Regions from separate parts of the Kitasatospora sp. NPDC030952 genome, predicted to be linked through region 2. Evidence: riboswitches for the same ligand, from Rfam matches in the RefSeq annotation. Region 2 holds a riboswitch; each other region holds the start of a gene.

Region 1 (3,324 bases), on a different contig from region 2:
CTTCGCCCAGCGCGGATCGGCGGACCTGATCCACGAGTTCGCCTTCCCGCTCCCCATCTACGCGATCTGCGACATGCTGGGCGTGCCGGCCGAGGACCAGGACGACTTCCGGGACTGGGCCGGGATGATGCTGCGACACACGAAGCCGGGGCAAGGCGGCGGCCAACGCGGCGGTGTGGGGCGGGCGGTGAGGCGGATGCGGGCGTACCTGCTGGAGCTGATCCACCGCAAGCGGGCGGACCTCGGCGACGACCTGATCTCCGGGCTGATCCGGGCGAGCGACCACGGCGAGCACCTCACCGAGAACGAGGCCGCCGCGATGGCGTTCATCCTCCTCTTCGCGGGCTTCGAGACCACCGTGAACCTGATCGGCAACGGCACCTACGCGCTGCTGCGCAACCCGGAGCAGCGCCGCCTGCTGCAGGAGTCGGTGGCCCGGGGCGAGACCGGGCTGCTGGAGACCGGGATCGAGGAACTCCTGCGCTACGACGGGCCGGTGGAGCTGGCGACCTGGCGGTTCGCGACCCGGCCGCTGACCATCGGCGGGGTGGACATCCCGGTCGGCGACCCGGTGCTGGTGGTGTTGGCGGCGGCGGACCGCGACCCGGCCCGGTTCGCCGACGAGAACACCCTCGACCTGGCCCGGAGCGACAATCCCCACCTGGGGTTCGGGCACGGCATCCACTACTGCATCGGCGCCCCGCTGGCCCGGCTGGAGGGGCGGGCCGCGCTGGCCACGCTGCTCTCCCGGCTGCCCGATCTGCGGCTGGCCGGGAGCCCGGAGGACCTGCGCTGGCGAGGTGGCCTGATCATGCGCGGATTGCGCGAACTTCCGGTCGAATTCAGCCCGGAGGCCCGCTCCCCGCACACCCGTCCTGAGGCCCCGACACGCTGACGGGACGTCGTCGAGCGGGCTGCAGTGGCGGTGTGAACGCGCATCAAACCGGACAAAGCCCCGCTGTTGGTAGGCGATCGAGCACGCGCCGTAATTCTTGTGTGATATCGGTGATATGAGCTTGTGATTGGTCTGAGGATCTGTCTAGTCTCCCTGGAGTTCGCAGCTGCGGACCCCGTGCGCGGAACGCCGAATCCTGCCCGCCGCGCGACGGGAAATCGACCAGACCCTGGGCAGGGGCGGGGGACCCAGGTTTGTTGCCGTCTCCCCACGGCTTGGGGTGAAGCCGCCCGAGCGGAATCGTTTCCGTCGACGGCGGCCGGGCCACCTCCCGGTCCGAACCCGACAGCTCACCTCGCAGGCGTGCGGAGAGGGACCTTCATGCTGCTCGTTGGAACTGGCCGTCATCGTCGTCGCACCCAGGCCGAGAAGGCCATCGCCGTCGCCGGTGTGGCCGGCGTCGGACTCGCGCTGCCGCTCCTCACCGCCACCGGAGCCTCCGCCGCCCCGGCCTCCGCCTGGGACTCCGTCGCCCAGTGCGAGAGCGGCGGCAACTGGAGCATCAACACCGGCAACGGCTTCTCCGGCGGCCTGCAGTTCACCCCCAGCACCTGGAAGGCGTACGGCGGCACCGCGTACGCGGCGCAGGCCAACCAGGCCAGCCGGGCGCAGCAGATCTCGGTCGCCGAGAAGGTGCTCGCCTCGCAGGGCCCGGGTGCCTGGCCGGTCTGCTCCGTCAAGGCCGGCCTGAGCAAGGGCGGCGCCCCGGCGGCCGTGGACACCTCCTCGGACGCCAAGCCGCAGTCCGCGCCGAAGCAGAAGGCCCAGCCCCAGGCCGCCAAGTCGCAGGCCGCCAAGCCCGCCGCGAAGCCCGTCCAGCAGTACGCCCCGAAGCACGCCGCGCCGAAGCAGGCCGAGCGGCCCGCCGAGCAGCCGGTGCAGCAGTACACGCCGAAGCACGCCGCCCCGCGCGCCGCCCAGGCCCCGTCCGCCCAGACCGGCCACGACTACACCGTCCGCTCCGGCGACACGCTGTCGACGATCGCCGCCGCCCAGGGCGTGTCCGGCGGCTGGCAGGCGCTGTACGACGGCAACCGCGGCACGGTCGGCGGCGACCCGAACCTGATCCTGCCCGGCCAGGTGCTGCACCTCGGCTGAGCCGTTCCGCACGGCTCCGGAAGTCGAACGGAGGAGGGGGCCGCGCCCGGCGGCCCCCTTCGTCCGCGTTCGTCCGTGATGGTGGGACACGTCGGGTCGGGCAGGTGAACTACCGGTGGGTAGCGGGGCCACACGCTGAGACGGAGTCGAGGTCGACGTGGTCCCGGGAGCCCGGGCGGTTAGGCTCTGGTCGTAACGACTCCGCAATCCTCCGGCCGACCGGCACCACCGTCAGCCGGACCCTGCTTCCGCAAGGAGATGCTTCGTGCCGTCCATCGATGTCGTCGTAGCCCGCGAAATCCTCGACTCCCGCGGCAACCCCACGGTCGAGGTCGAGGTCGGCCTCGACGACGGCAGCACGGGTCGTGCCGCTGTTCCGTCGGGCGCCTCGACCGGCGCCTTCGAGGCGCTGGAGCTGCGCGACGGTGACAAGAACCGCTACTTCGGCAAGGGCGTGGAGAAGGCCGTCCTGGCCGTCATCGAGCAGATCGGCCCGGAGCTGGTCGGCTACGACGCCACCGAGCAGCGCCTGATCGACCAGGCCATGCTCGACCTGGACGCCACCCCGGACAAGTCCTCGCTCGGCGCCAACGCCATCCTGGGCGTCTCGCTGGCCGTCGCGCACGCCGCCTCCGAGGCCAGCGACCTGCCGCTGTTCCGCTACCTGGGCGGCCCGAACGCGCACGTCCTGCCGGTCCCGATGATGAACATCCTCAACGGTGGCTCCCACGCGGACTCCAACGTCGACATCCAGGAGTTCATGATCGCCCCGATCGGCGCGGAGTCCTTCTCCGAGGCCGTCCGCTGGGGCGTCGAGGTCTACCACACCCTCAAGGGCGTGCTGAAGGAGCGCGGCCTGTCCACCGGCCTCGGCGACGAGGGCGGCTTCGCGCCGAACCTGGACAGCAACCGCGAGGCCCTGGACCTCATCACCGAGGCCATCCAGAAGGCCGGCTACGTGCCCGGGCGTGACATCGCGCTGGCCCTGGACGTCGCCGCCTCCGAGTTCTACCAGGACGGCGCCTACCAGTTCGAGGGCAAGGCCCTGTCGGCCGCCGAGCTCATCGAGTACTACGCCGAGCTGGTCGCCGCCTACCCGCTGGTCTCCATCGAGGACCCGCTGGACGAGTCGGACTGGGAGGGCTGGAAGGCCATGACCGTCAAGCTGGGCGACAAGGTCCAGCTGGTCGGCGACGACCTGTTCGTCACCAACCCGGCCCGTCTGGCCAAGGGCATCGAGACCGGCACCGCCAACGCCCTGCTGGTGAAGG
Region 2 (3,324 bases):
CGGGGCCCGTCGGCGCGCGGGCGGGGTGGTCCGGCTGCTCAGCCCTCCTGGGCGGCCGGGCGGTCGGGCGCGTGGGTACGGCGAAGCCCCGGGGGAGCGACCAGACTCTCCCCGGGGCTGTCGGGTGACGGCGGCCGGCGGCCGGCGGCTGACGGATGACAGATGATGAAATCTGTTATCCGTCAGCTGTCATTCGTCAGCCGTGCGGTGCGCGGTGCGCGCGGTGCGCGCGGTGTCCTCAGACCCGGCCGGCGAAGTCCGGAGCCCAGTTGGCGATGGTCTGGAGGCGGACGCCCGAACTCGGGTTGGCGGCCTCGACGTACTGGCCGTTGCCGATGTAGATGGCGACGTGGTAGACGCCGGAGTCCTGGCCGTTGTTCGACCAGAACAGCAGGTCGCCCGGCTGTAGGCTGTCCAGCGAGACGTGGGTGCTGGCGGCGGCCTGGTCGGCGGCGACGCGCGGGATGTTGACGCCCGCGGCGCGCAGCGCGGCCTGGGTCAGGCCGGAGCAGTCCCAGCCGCCGTTGCCGGTGCCGCCGTAGACGTACGCCTGACCGACCTTCGACTGGGCGAAGGAGACGGCCGCGGCCATGCTGCCGGTGGCGGTCTGGGCCGGGGCCGGGGTCTGCGCCTGGGCGGCCGGCTTCGAGGCGGGCTTGGAAGCCGGCTTCGAGGCGGTGGACGTGCCCTGGTCGATCGGCTTGGCGTTCACGGCACCGCCGTTCGAGGCCTGGCCGGACTTCTTCGAGCGGTCGAACCAGGTGAAGTCCGAGCCGGACTTGGTGGCGGTGGAGGACTGGTCGGCCTGGGCCGAGCCGCCGTCACCGAAGGTCAGCTGCTGGCCCGGGTAGATGGTGTCCGGGCCGTCGGTCAGGGTGCTGCGGTTGAGGTCGTACAGCCGCTGCCAGCCGCCCTGGACGTTGTGCTTGGTGGCGATCGAGGACAGCCAGTCGCCGTCGACGACGGTGTAGCTGCCGCCCTGGGCCTGCGCCTGACGCTTCTGCGCCCAGCCGCCGTTGGCGGCGGAGTCGGCGGAGGAGGCGGAGTCACCGGAGGTCTGCGCCTGGTCCTGGACGGGCGCGGCCGGCTTGGCGGGCGTCGCCGCCTGGGCCGGAGCCTGGGCGGGCTTGGTGGCCGGCTTGGCGGCGGGCTTGGCGGCGGTGGAGCCGGCCGAGGTGTCGACCGCGGCGGCGGCGCCGCCCTGGGTCAGCCCGGCCTGCACCGAGCAGACCGGCCAGGCGCCGGGGCCCTGCGAGGCGAGGACCTTCTCGGCGACGGCGATCTGCTGGTCCTTGGTGGCCTGGTTGGCCTGCGGGGCGTACGCGGTACCGCCGAAGGCGGCCCAGGTGCTGGAGGTGAACTGCAGGCCGCCGAAGAAGCCGTTGCCGGTGTTGATGCTCCAGTTGCCGCTGCTCTCGCACTGGGCGACCTTGTCCCAGGTGGCGACGGAGGCGGCGTTGGCGGTGCCGGTGGTGAGGCAGGGGACGGTGAGGCCGACGCCGGCGACGCCGAGGGCGGCGATCACGCGACGGGTGCGGCTGGACAGGCGGTTGCCGTTGGAAGGCAGCATGAAGACGCGGTCCTCTCCCACGCCTGCGAGGTGAGCTGTCGGATTCGGGCTGGAGTTGCCCGGCCGCGCTGTGGGCGCGGCTTCACCCCTAGCCCTGGACCGTTCCGGAAAACGACCTAGGGCGACTTACCTGTGGTTCCCCCGCTCCTGCCGTGATGCGTTTTCGCGCTGCCAGGACATCCGACGGCAGGACTCGGCGTCGCGGATGAACTGGGTCCGTGTGGTCACGAACGGGGAGCACGTTATGCAGACTTAAGTTAAAACTGCAAATACCTGTGACGCGCATCACGGTTTAGTGGGAAACGTCAAATGGCTCGTAATTCATGATCGCAAATGATCGTTTTCTTGCAAATTCGCGATGGATTCCGATAACTGGCTTCGCCTCAGGAGTGAAGTGACGGAGCGTTGGAGCGCGACGGGGGCATGCCCGCGCGCCGGTGGAGCGGCAGTGAATCGAGCGCCGGACAACGCGCCGACAATTCATCGACAAATGGCACCAGAACGGACATTGCGTCGCATTGACCGCTTAACTCTCCTGTGGGGCGATCCGAACACGTCGAAAGGGCCCGGAACGCAGCCGTTCCGGGCCCTTCGGTGGTGCGGGTGCCGCGACGGGCGGTCGCGGGCTCTCCGGCGGGCGTTCCGCCAGGTCGTACGGGAGGTGGCCGTCAGCCCTCCAGGGGCCCTTCGGCGGCCGCGTGGGCGCGGCGGGAGCCCTCCCCGGCCCCGGCGGTGGCGGCGGCCTCCGCCTCGGCCAGCTCCTCCGCCGTCGGCGTGGGCAGCGCGGCCAGGTAGGTGGAGGCGATCAGCTGGCCGACCGTCGGGTACGCGCCCAGCGGCGCCGCCGACGGGCAGCCGGTCTCCTCGGCGGCCGTGGCGAGCAGCTCGGAGTCCGCCTCCGGGCCGATCACGAGCGGGGCCAGCGCGGGGCGCTGGGAGCCGGTCTCCTTGAGGTGGTTGACGGCGGCGGCGACCGAGCCGGGCACGTCGAGCGCCGCGGGGACGACCGGGACGGCCAGTCGGGCGGCCAGCAGGACGCCGGTGATCCCGGCCGCGGCGGCCGCTTCCTCGCCGCCGACGGTGGTCAGGACCACGCCGTCCGCGGCGGTCGCGATGGCGAACAGCCGGGCCCGGTCGGCCCGGGCCAGCCCGGCCTCGGACAGTCGCACGTGGACGGCCTCGGCCAGCAGCGGGTGCGGGCCCAGGGCGTCGGTGACGGTCGCGCCGTACTCGGCGGCGAGGGCGTGAAGCCCGGTCAGGAAGCCGTGCGGGCCGGGCACCAGCGGCACCACGACGGGCGTCGGCAGTCCGGCCTCGGCGGCCGCCGCCAGCAGCTCCGCGACGGTGCGCTCCTCGGCGCCCCCGGTGGTGGCGCCGTCGGTCGGGAGGTAGCCGACCGCGGCCTGGACGCCGGTGTGCTCACTGCGGACGATCGAGAGCAGTTCCTCGACGACCGAGCGGGACTCGGGCCCCGGGGTCGCGGGTACGGCGAGCACCAGGGCCGGCGAGCCGGTGCGGATCTCGGGGCGCTCGGGGCGGCGGTGGCGCCCCCGCGCACGGGAGCCTGGAGTGCGGACGGGCAGTGGCGCGCCCGGGATGGCTGCGGTGCTCATGCCGGAGATCGTAGGACATCTGCCCGTCAGGCCTGCAGTCGGCTGCCGTACGGGTTTCGGGTGGTCGTGGTGCGGAGGCCGTGTCCCTGCCGCGCCGGTCCGGAGTGTTTGCCTACAATCCGGACATTCCTCACCCAACCC
Region 3 (3,324 bases), on a different contig from region 2:
CGGATCGACGGCAAGGTGAGCCGGCTGTCGACCGAGGGGTACGTCTACCTGCCGCCGCAGTACTTCCAGCCCGAGTACGCGCAGAGGCAGTTCCCGGCCGTGATCGTCAGCACCGGATTCCCAGGAATCGCCGAGAACCTGATCACCCGCTTCAACTACCCGGGTGCCGCGCTCAAGCTGCTGCAGGAGGGCCGGATGCAGCCGACCGTCATGGTGATGCTGCAGCCCTCGCCCGCCCTGCCGCAGGACACCGAGTGCGAGGACATCCCCGGCGGCGCCCAGTCGGACACCTACTTCACCAAGGACGTCACCTCGGCGATCCAGGCCAGCTACCGGGTCTCGTCCGACCCGCACGCCTGGGCCTTCATGGGCAACTCGACCGGCGGCTACTGCGCCGTCAAGATGGCCATGCGCCACCCGGACGTCTTCCCGACCGCCGTCGCCCTCTCCGGCTACTACGACGCCGCCGACGACCCGACCACCGGCGACCTCTTCGGCGGCAGCAAGCAGCGCCGCGACGAGGCCAACCTGATGTGGCGGCTGAAGAACCTGCCGCAGCCCGACATCTCGGTGCTGCTGGCCGGCACCAAGAAGGGCGACGGCAACTACAAGCCGGACACCGAGGCGTTCATCGACGCGGTGCACAGCCCGATGAAGGTCTCGTACAGCATGCTCGAGAACGGCGGCCACAACTTCGAGACCTGGAGCGCCCTGCTGCCGTCCTCGCTGGAGTGGCTGTCCCAGCACCTCAGGGTGCCGAACCAGCCGAACCAGCCGGGCGAGCCGAACGCCTCGGGCCAGCCGAACCAGCCGGGCCAGGCGAGCCAGACCGCCTGACGTCACCGCCGTCCGACGCCGTCCGACGTCATCTGAAGCCGTCCGACGCCGTCCGGAGAGAACACGCCGAACCCCCGGAGCCGAGGCCCCCGGGGGTTCGTGCGTGCTACGGGGCGGCGCCGGTCAGGCCACCCGCTCCAGCGTCCCGGTGTGCAGCTGGCCGACCCGGCCGCCCTCGCCCTCGAAGGTCCAGAAGGCCCGTACGGTCAGCGCGTTGAGGTCCATCACATGGCTGACGGTGATCCCGCTCTGCTCCGTCCAGCTGACGAAGTAGATCTCCGGTGCGACCTCGGCGACGTGCAGCCGCACGTCTTCCCACTGGCCGGCCGACTCGCCGAGGCCCTCCCAGCGCAGCCGAGTGCCGTCGGCCGAGTAGCTGTTGCGGAAGGCCGCGCCGTTGTCGGCCCGGAAGACGTAGGTACGGCCGGCGAAGGCGGGCAGGGACGCGGTCATGGTGGGGCGGGACCTCTTCTCGGGAGTGCGGGACGGACCGTGCGGTCGGGCTCGGTGCACTTGTGCACCGCGGAAAACGCCAGGGTTCCAATTTATCCGATCGGTCGGACTCGGGCGGCCCCACGCCACGGTACGGTCCGCCACCGTCACGCCGTCCACCGTGTGCTCCCGGCGCATGGGGCGCCGCCCGTACGGCGGTCCTACCGTCCACGCCCACGAGACGCACCACCCCCACGAGACCTCGCACCAGGCGCGCCCCCGCCGCGACCACCTGGAGCCGGCCTGGGTCGCCGGAGACCGAGGGCCAGGTGGCCGAGAGCCAGGTGGCCGACTGGCTCGGCTGATCGCCCGGCCACGGTCGCGAGGTTGATCAACTCGGCCACCACGGAGCGTCGTTGATCGACACCACTGTGAGCTGTGCGACAACCGGCCGGATCAGGTTGTCCGTTCACGGACGGCCTGCCTAGCCTGCATCCGTCGTCCGCTGTCGCGGACCCCGCCGCCGGGACGCCGAGTCCTGTCCACCCGCCGGCCGGCACTCGAGCACCACAGCGGACGGGAGCGGGGGAACCAAGGTCAGCGCCCGGTCCGTACGCATCAGCGTGCGGACCGTGGCTAGGGGTGAAGCCGCTCCACAGGCGGCCGGGCAACTGCAGCCCGAATCCGACAGCTCACCTCGCAGGCGTCGCAGAGGACCCCCCATGCACCAGCCTGCCGGGCGCCGTCGCGCCCCTCGCCACGCCCGTCCGACCCGCCGCGGCCGCAACGCCGCCCTCGCCGCCACCGGGGCGCTCGCGATCAGCGGCGCCGGCCTGCTCGGGCTGCCGTCCGTCGCCGGCGCCCAGGCCGCCACCGCCCCGACCGTGACCCAGGACCGGCTCGCTCCGGCCGCCATGGTCGCCGGCCGGGCCGCCACCGCCTCGCTGGCCCTGCACTCCTCGTCCTGCTTCACCGCCAAGACGGTCGGCGTCGGCGTCCGCGACGCGCGCGGCACCAACCTGGACTTCCCGGGGAACGCGACCAACGTGCAGATATGCCCGACCGGGCTCAACTTCACCAGCGGTGCGCGCACCCTGCCGGCCGGAACGTACACCCAGTTCGGCTTCTGGCAGGACTTCGGCGGCAGCTGGCACAACCTGCCCTCGCAGCAGCTGGTGGTCGCGGCCACCGGTACGTCCACGCCGACCCCGTCCCCGACGACGGCGCCCACCACGGCACCGACGGCGACGCCCACCACGACGCCCACCACGGCACCGACGGCGACGCCCACCACGACGCCGACCGCCACGGCCACCCCGACGACGCCCGCGCCGTCCTCCCCGATCGCCGGCAAGTCGCTGACCTGGTCCGACGAGTTCAACAGCCCGATCGACTGGGGGCAGCGCTGGGTCGGCGACAAGAGCACCGCGTACAAGTACGGGAACCACAACCCGGACGACAACAAGCTCGACTGGCTGAACAAGAACAACGTCACCGTCGCGAACGGCGTCGCCACCTTCACCGCCACCCCGGGCGGGCCCACCCTGGAGAACGGCCAGCAGTCCTGGAACACCGGCTTCCTGACCACCGAGGGCTCCACCGAGGGCTTCCAGGTCAAGACCGGCGACTACGCCGAGGCCCGGGTCAAGATGCCCTCGGGCGCCGGCGCCTGGCCTGCCCTGTGGACCTGGAAGAACGGCAACGGGGAGATCGACTCCTTCGAGTACCACCCGGACAACCCGAACCTGCTGGAGTTGACCAACCACATCAACCCGAGCAACCCCGAGTACTACACCGATGCCAAGGCCGTCGCCAAGGACCAGTGGGTCACCATCGGCACCTACTACGGCGCCAACTCGGTGGACTGGTACGTCAACGGCGTCAAGGTGTATTCGGACAACAAGGGCGTGGGCACCAACTTCTCGGCGTACCTGATCCTCAACCTCTCGGTGTGTGCCGGGAAGTACCACCCCGCGCCGCAGGGGACCGCCCCGATCACCATGGCCGCCGACTACGTCCGCGTCTACCGCTGACGGTAGCCGCCGGGCCCGCGTA
Region 4 (3,324 bases), on a different contig from region 2:
GCCCGGTGGCCTCGGTGCTGCTGCTGAACCGGCTGGCCCGGCCCTGACCAGCGGCCCGGGCGGCGTGACAGCAGGTCAGTGCCGTCGTCGGGCAGGTGTGCGGATCCGGTGAAGTCAGTGCGAGAACCGGAGTTCACGCCTTCGGGGGAGTGGCAAAACGGGTAGATCTTCACTAGGGTCTGGCGTCAAACCTATTTTCCGGTATCTCACCCGAACAGGTGAGTCCGTTGGAAGAAGGAGCGGGTCCCTTGGCCTCCCACCGCCGTCCCAAGCAGCCGAGCCGCGCGCGGGTCTCCGTGCTCACCGCGGCCGCTGCGACCGCGGTCGCCCTCTCCGCCCAGGTGGCCGCGCACGCCGCGCCGCAGCCGAACACCAGCGACGTCAAGGCGCAGATCGACCAGCTCCAGCAGGAGCAGGAGCAGGCGGCGGAGAAGTACAACGGCGCCAAGGAGCGCGCGGACCAGCTCCGCAAGCAGGCCGACCAGCTGCAGGACCAGGTGGCCCGCAGCCAGGACCAGATGAGCCAGCTGCAGACCGGCCTGGCCCAGGTCGCCGGCGAGCAGTACCGCACCGGCGGGATCGACCCGTCCGTCCAGCTGATGCTCTCCTCGGACCCGTCGGGCTACCTGGAGAAGGCGTCGAGCGTCCAGCAGGCCAGCACCACCCAGACCGAGGCGCTCAAGGGCCTGCTTGACCAGCAGCGCCGGCTGGACCAGGAGAAGAGCGAGGCGGCCGCCGTGCTGGCCTCGCTGGACTCCACCACCAAGGACCTGAACCAGGCCAAGACGGACGTCAACACCAAGCTGAAGACCGCCCAGGACCTGCTGAACTCGCTCAGCGCCGCCGACCGTGCCGCGCTGAAGGCCCAGCAGCAGCAGGACGACCGCGCCTCGCGCGGCGCCGACCGGGTCGACCTCAGCAGTCTTCCGCCGGCCAGCGGCTACGCGGCCGTGGCCGTCGCCAAGGCGATGAGCAAGCAGGGTTCGCCGTACGTGTGGGGCGCCACCGGGCCGAGCACCTTCGACTGCTCGGGTCTGATGGTCTGGGCGTACGGCCAGGCCGGCGTCTCGCTGCCGCGCACCTCGCAGGAGCAGGGCCACATCGGGACCGCCGTGACGCTGTCCACCGCCCAGCCCGGGGACCTGGTGATCTACGGCGGCGACATGCACCACGTCGCGATGTACATCGGCAACGGCATGGTGGTCCACGCGCCGCACACCGGTGACGTGGTGAAGGTGATGAAGGCCGACGCGATGCCGATCAACACGATCCGCCGGATCTGACGAGCCGACACGCCCGAAGGGCCGGCTCCGGCCCTGTGATCCGCGCCACCTCCCGAGGGGGGTGGCGCTTCGGGTTCGCCCGCCTCAGTGCCGATCGGTGAGAGTCGATCAGCTTTGCGTGCGGCGGCGATCACCATCAGTCATTTTCACAAAAGAACATGGGTGATCTTCCGTCTTTTTTCTGACAAGGATTTGAACGGATCACGGTTCAGTTACTAGGGTCGTGCCTCGAACCACCGCACTGTCGATCACCCAGCCTGGGTGGCGGCGGTGGTTACCGTCGAGTTCGCGAAACAGCGGGGCAGGTCGAAGCGACTGCCCGACAGGGGAGCCCAGTAGTCGGGGGCGCTGCGGAGCGGAGCCGGGGAACCACGTTCCTCCGGGGTGAATCGGCGCCAGGTCGGCCGCAGGTGAGGCCGGTGAGGCGCCGTAGGGCATGCTTCCGGCCCGAACCCGTCAGCTCACCCGGTAGGCGGATGTAGGAAGAAGGAGTCCGCCTTCGTGGCGTCCCATCGTCGTCCCAAGCCCGCCAGTCGCGCCCGTGTCTCGATCCTGACCGGTTTCGCCGCCGCCGCCGTCGCGCTCTCCGCGCAGACCGGCGCGCACGCCGACCCGCAGCCGACCAAGGACCAGGTCAAGGAGCAGGTCGACCAGCTCAACGAGCAGGCCGAGCAGGCGACCGAGAAGTACAACGCCGCCCAGGAGAAGCAGCAGGAGCTGGAGAAGCAGGTCTCCGGCATGCAGGACCAGGTGGCCCGGCAGCAGGCTCAGGTGACCGACCTGCAGGGCGGCCTCGCCGAGATCGCGGGCGAGCAGTACCGCAACGGTGGGATATCCCCGACCGTCCAGCTGATGCTCTCCTCCAGCCCGGACAACTTCCTGAACCAGGCCGGTGCGCTCAACCAGGCCGGCAGCACCCAGAAGAACCAGCTGAAGCAGCTCCAGGACCAGCAGCGCAAGCTGGACCAGGACCGCACCGAGGCCCAGAGCAAGCTCGGCGAGCTGGAAGCCACCACCACGCAGCTGAAGGCCTCCAAGGACGAGGTCCAGAACAAGCTGAAGGCCGCCCAGGACCTGCTCAACACGCTGACCGAGCAGGAGCGCCAGGCGCTCAAGGCGGCCGAGGACAAGGCCGCCGCCGACGCCAAGGCCAAGGCGGACGCCGCCGCGAAGGCCAGCCAGCCGGCCGATCGCGCCTCGCGCGACAGCAGCCGCAGCGACCTCGGCTCGGGCGCCGCGGCCGCGCCGGTCAAGGTCGCCCCGGGCAGCTCGCACGGCGCGGCCGCGCTGGCCGCCGCCGCCACCAAGGTCGGCAGCCCGTACGTCTGGGGCGCCACCGGCCCCGGCTCCTTCGACTGCTCCGGCCTGATGGTCTGGGCGTTCAACCAGGCCGGTGTGTCGCTGCCGCGCACCTCCCAGGAGCAGGCCGGCGCCGGCACCCGGATCGGCTCGGACATCTCCCAGGCCCAGCCCGGCGACATGCTGATCTTCTACGGCGACGCCCACCACGTCGGCATCTACGCGGGCAACGGCCAGGTGCTGCACGCGCCCAAGCCGGGTGCGTCGGTCCGCTACGAGGCCGTCTCCAACATGCCGCTGGCCTCCATCGTCCGGGTCTGATCCCCGCTCGAAGGTTCACGGGCCCGGTCCTCCGTCACGGAGGGCCGGGCCTGCGGCTTTTCCGGCTGCTCGGCCTGGTGTCCGAATAGGGGTCAAATATTCGGGTCGGTAGGGGTTTGGACTCACTTGCCCGGACTCGCTAACGTCTGCCACCGGACTCCCGCTCGACGGCCGCCCAGCAGGGCGCGGCCGCGGGGCCGCGCCGCAGGAATGGAGCCGCTGCCGCCATGCCCGTGCACCGTCGTTCCCAACTGCTCGCCCGTGCGCTGGTACTGACCGCGGCCGCCACCACGGCCCTGGGCGTGGCGACCGCCGGCAGCGCCCAGGCCACCCCCGGCGCGCCGGACGCGCCCGACCGCAAGGACGTCAAGGCTCAGGTCGATCAGCTGTACGACGAGGCCGAGCAGGCGTCGGAGAAGTA

Evidence for each region. A riboswitch is a leader RNA that binds a small molecule or an ion and turns the genes downstream of it on or off. The one in region 2 is predicted to bind cyclic di-AMP.
Region 1: another riboswitch for cyclic di-AMP. It lies ahead of ACZ47G_RS18750 (transglycosylase family protein); the one in region 2 lies ahead of ACZ47G_RS36460 (transglycosylase family protein).
Region 3: another riboswitch for cyclic di-AMP. It lies ahead of ACZ47G_RS29550 (glycoside hydrolase family 16 protein); the one in region 2 lies ahead of ACZ47G_RS36460 (transglycosylase family protein).
Region 4: another riboswitch for cyclic di-AMP. It lies ahead of ACZ47G_RS28385 (NlpC/P60 family protein); the one in region 2 lies ahead of ACZ47G_RS36460 (transglycosylase family protein).

The regions. Positions count from the first base shown of each region.
Region 1 covers NZ_JBVIFM010000009.1:301,364-304,687, forward strand. Annotated here, with positions in the region: gene ACZ47G_RS18745 (cytochrome P450 family protein) at 1-895, shown strand, start outside; cyclic di-AMP (ydaO/yuaA leader) riboswitch at 1,106-1,275, shown strand; gene ACZ47G_RS18750 (transglycosylase family protein) at 1,277-2,053, shown strand; gene eno (phosphopyruvate hydratase) at 2,319-3,324, shown strand, end outside.
Region 2 covers NZ_JBVIFM010000034.1:14,241-17,564, reverse strand. Annotated here, with positions in the region: gene ACZ47G_RS36460 (transglycosylase family protein) at 239-1,570, opposite strand; cyclic di-AMP (ydaO/yuaA leader) riboswitch at 1,578-1,740, opposite strand; gene ACZ47G_RS36455 (sirohydrochlorin chelatase family protein) at 2,239-3,183, opposite strand.
Region 3 covers NZ_JBVIFM010000020.1:134,071-137,394, reverse strand. Annotated here, with positions in the region: gene ACZ47G_RS29560 (alpha/beta hydrolase) at 1-837, shown strand, start outside; gene ACZ47G_RS29555 (phenolic acid decarboxylase) at 961-1,290, opposite strand; cyclic di-AMP (ydaO/yuaA leader) riboswitch at 1,852-1,970, shown strand; gene ACZ47G_RS29550 (glycoside hydrolase family 16 protein) at 1,992-3,302, shown strand.
Region 4 covers NZ_JBVIFM010000019.1:39,542-42,865, forward strand. Annotated here, with positions in the region: gene ACZ47G_RS28375 (NYN domain-containing protein) at 1-47, shown strand, start outside; gene ACZ47G_RS28380 (C40 family peptidase) at 249-1,283, shown strand; cyclic di-AMP (ydaO/yuaA leader) riboswitch at 1,620-1,774, shown strand; gene ACZ47G_RS28385 (NlpC/P60 family protein) at 1,785-2,903, shown strand; gene ACZ47G_RS28390 (C40 family peptidase) at 3,131-3,324, shown strand, end outside.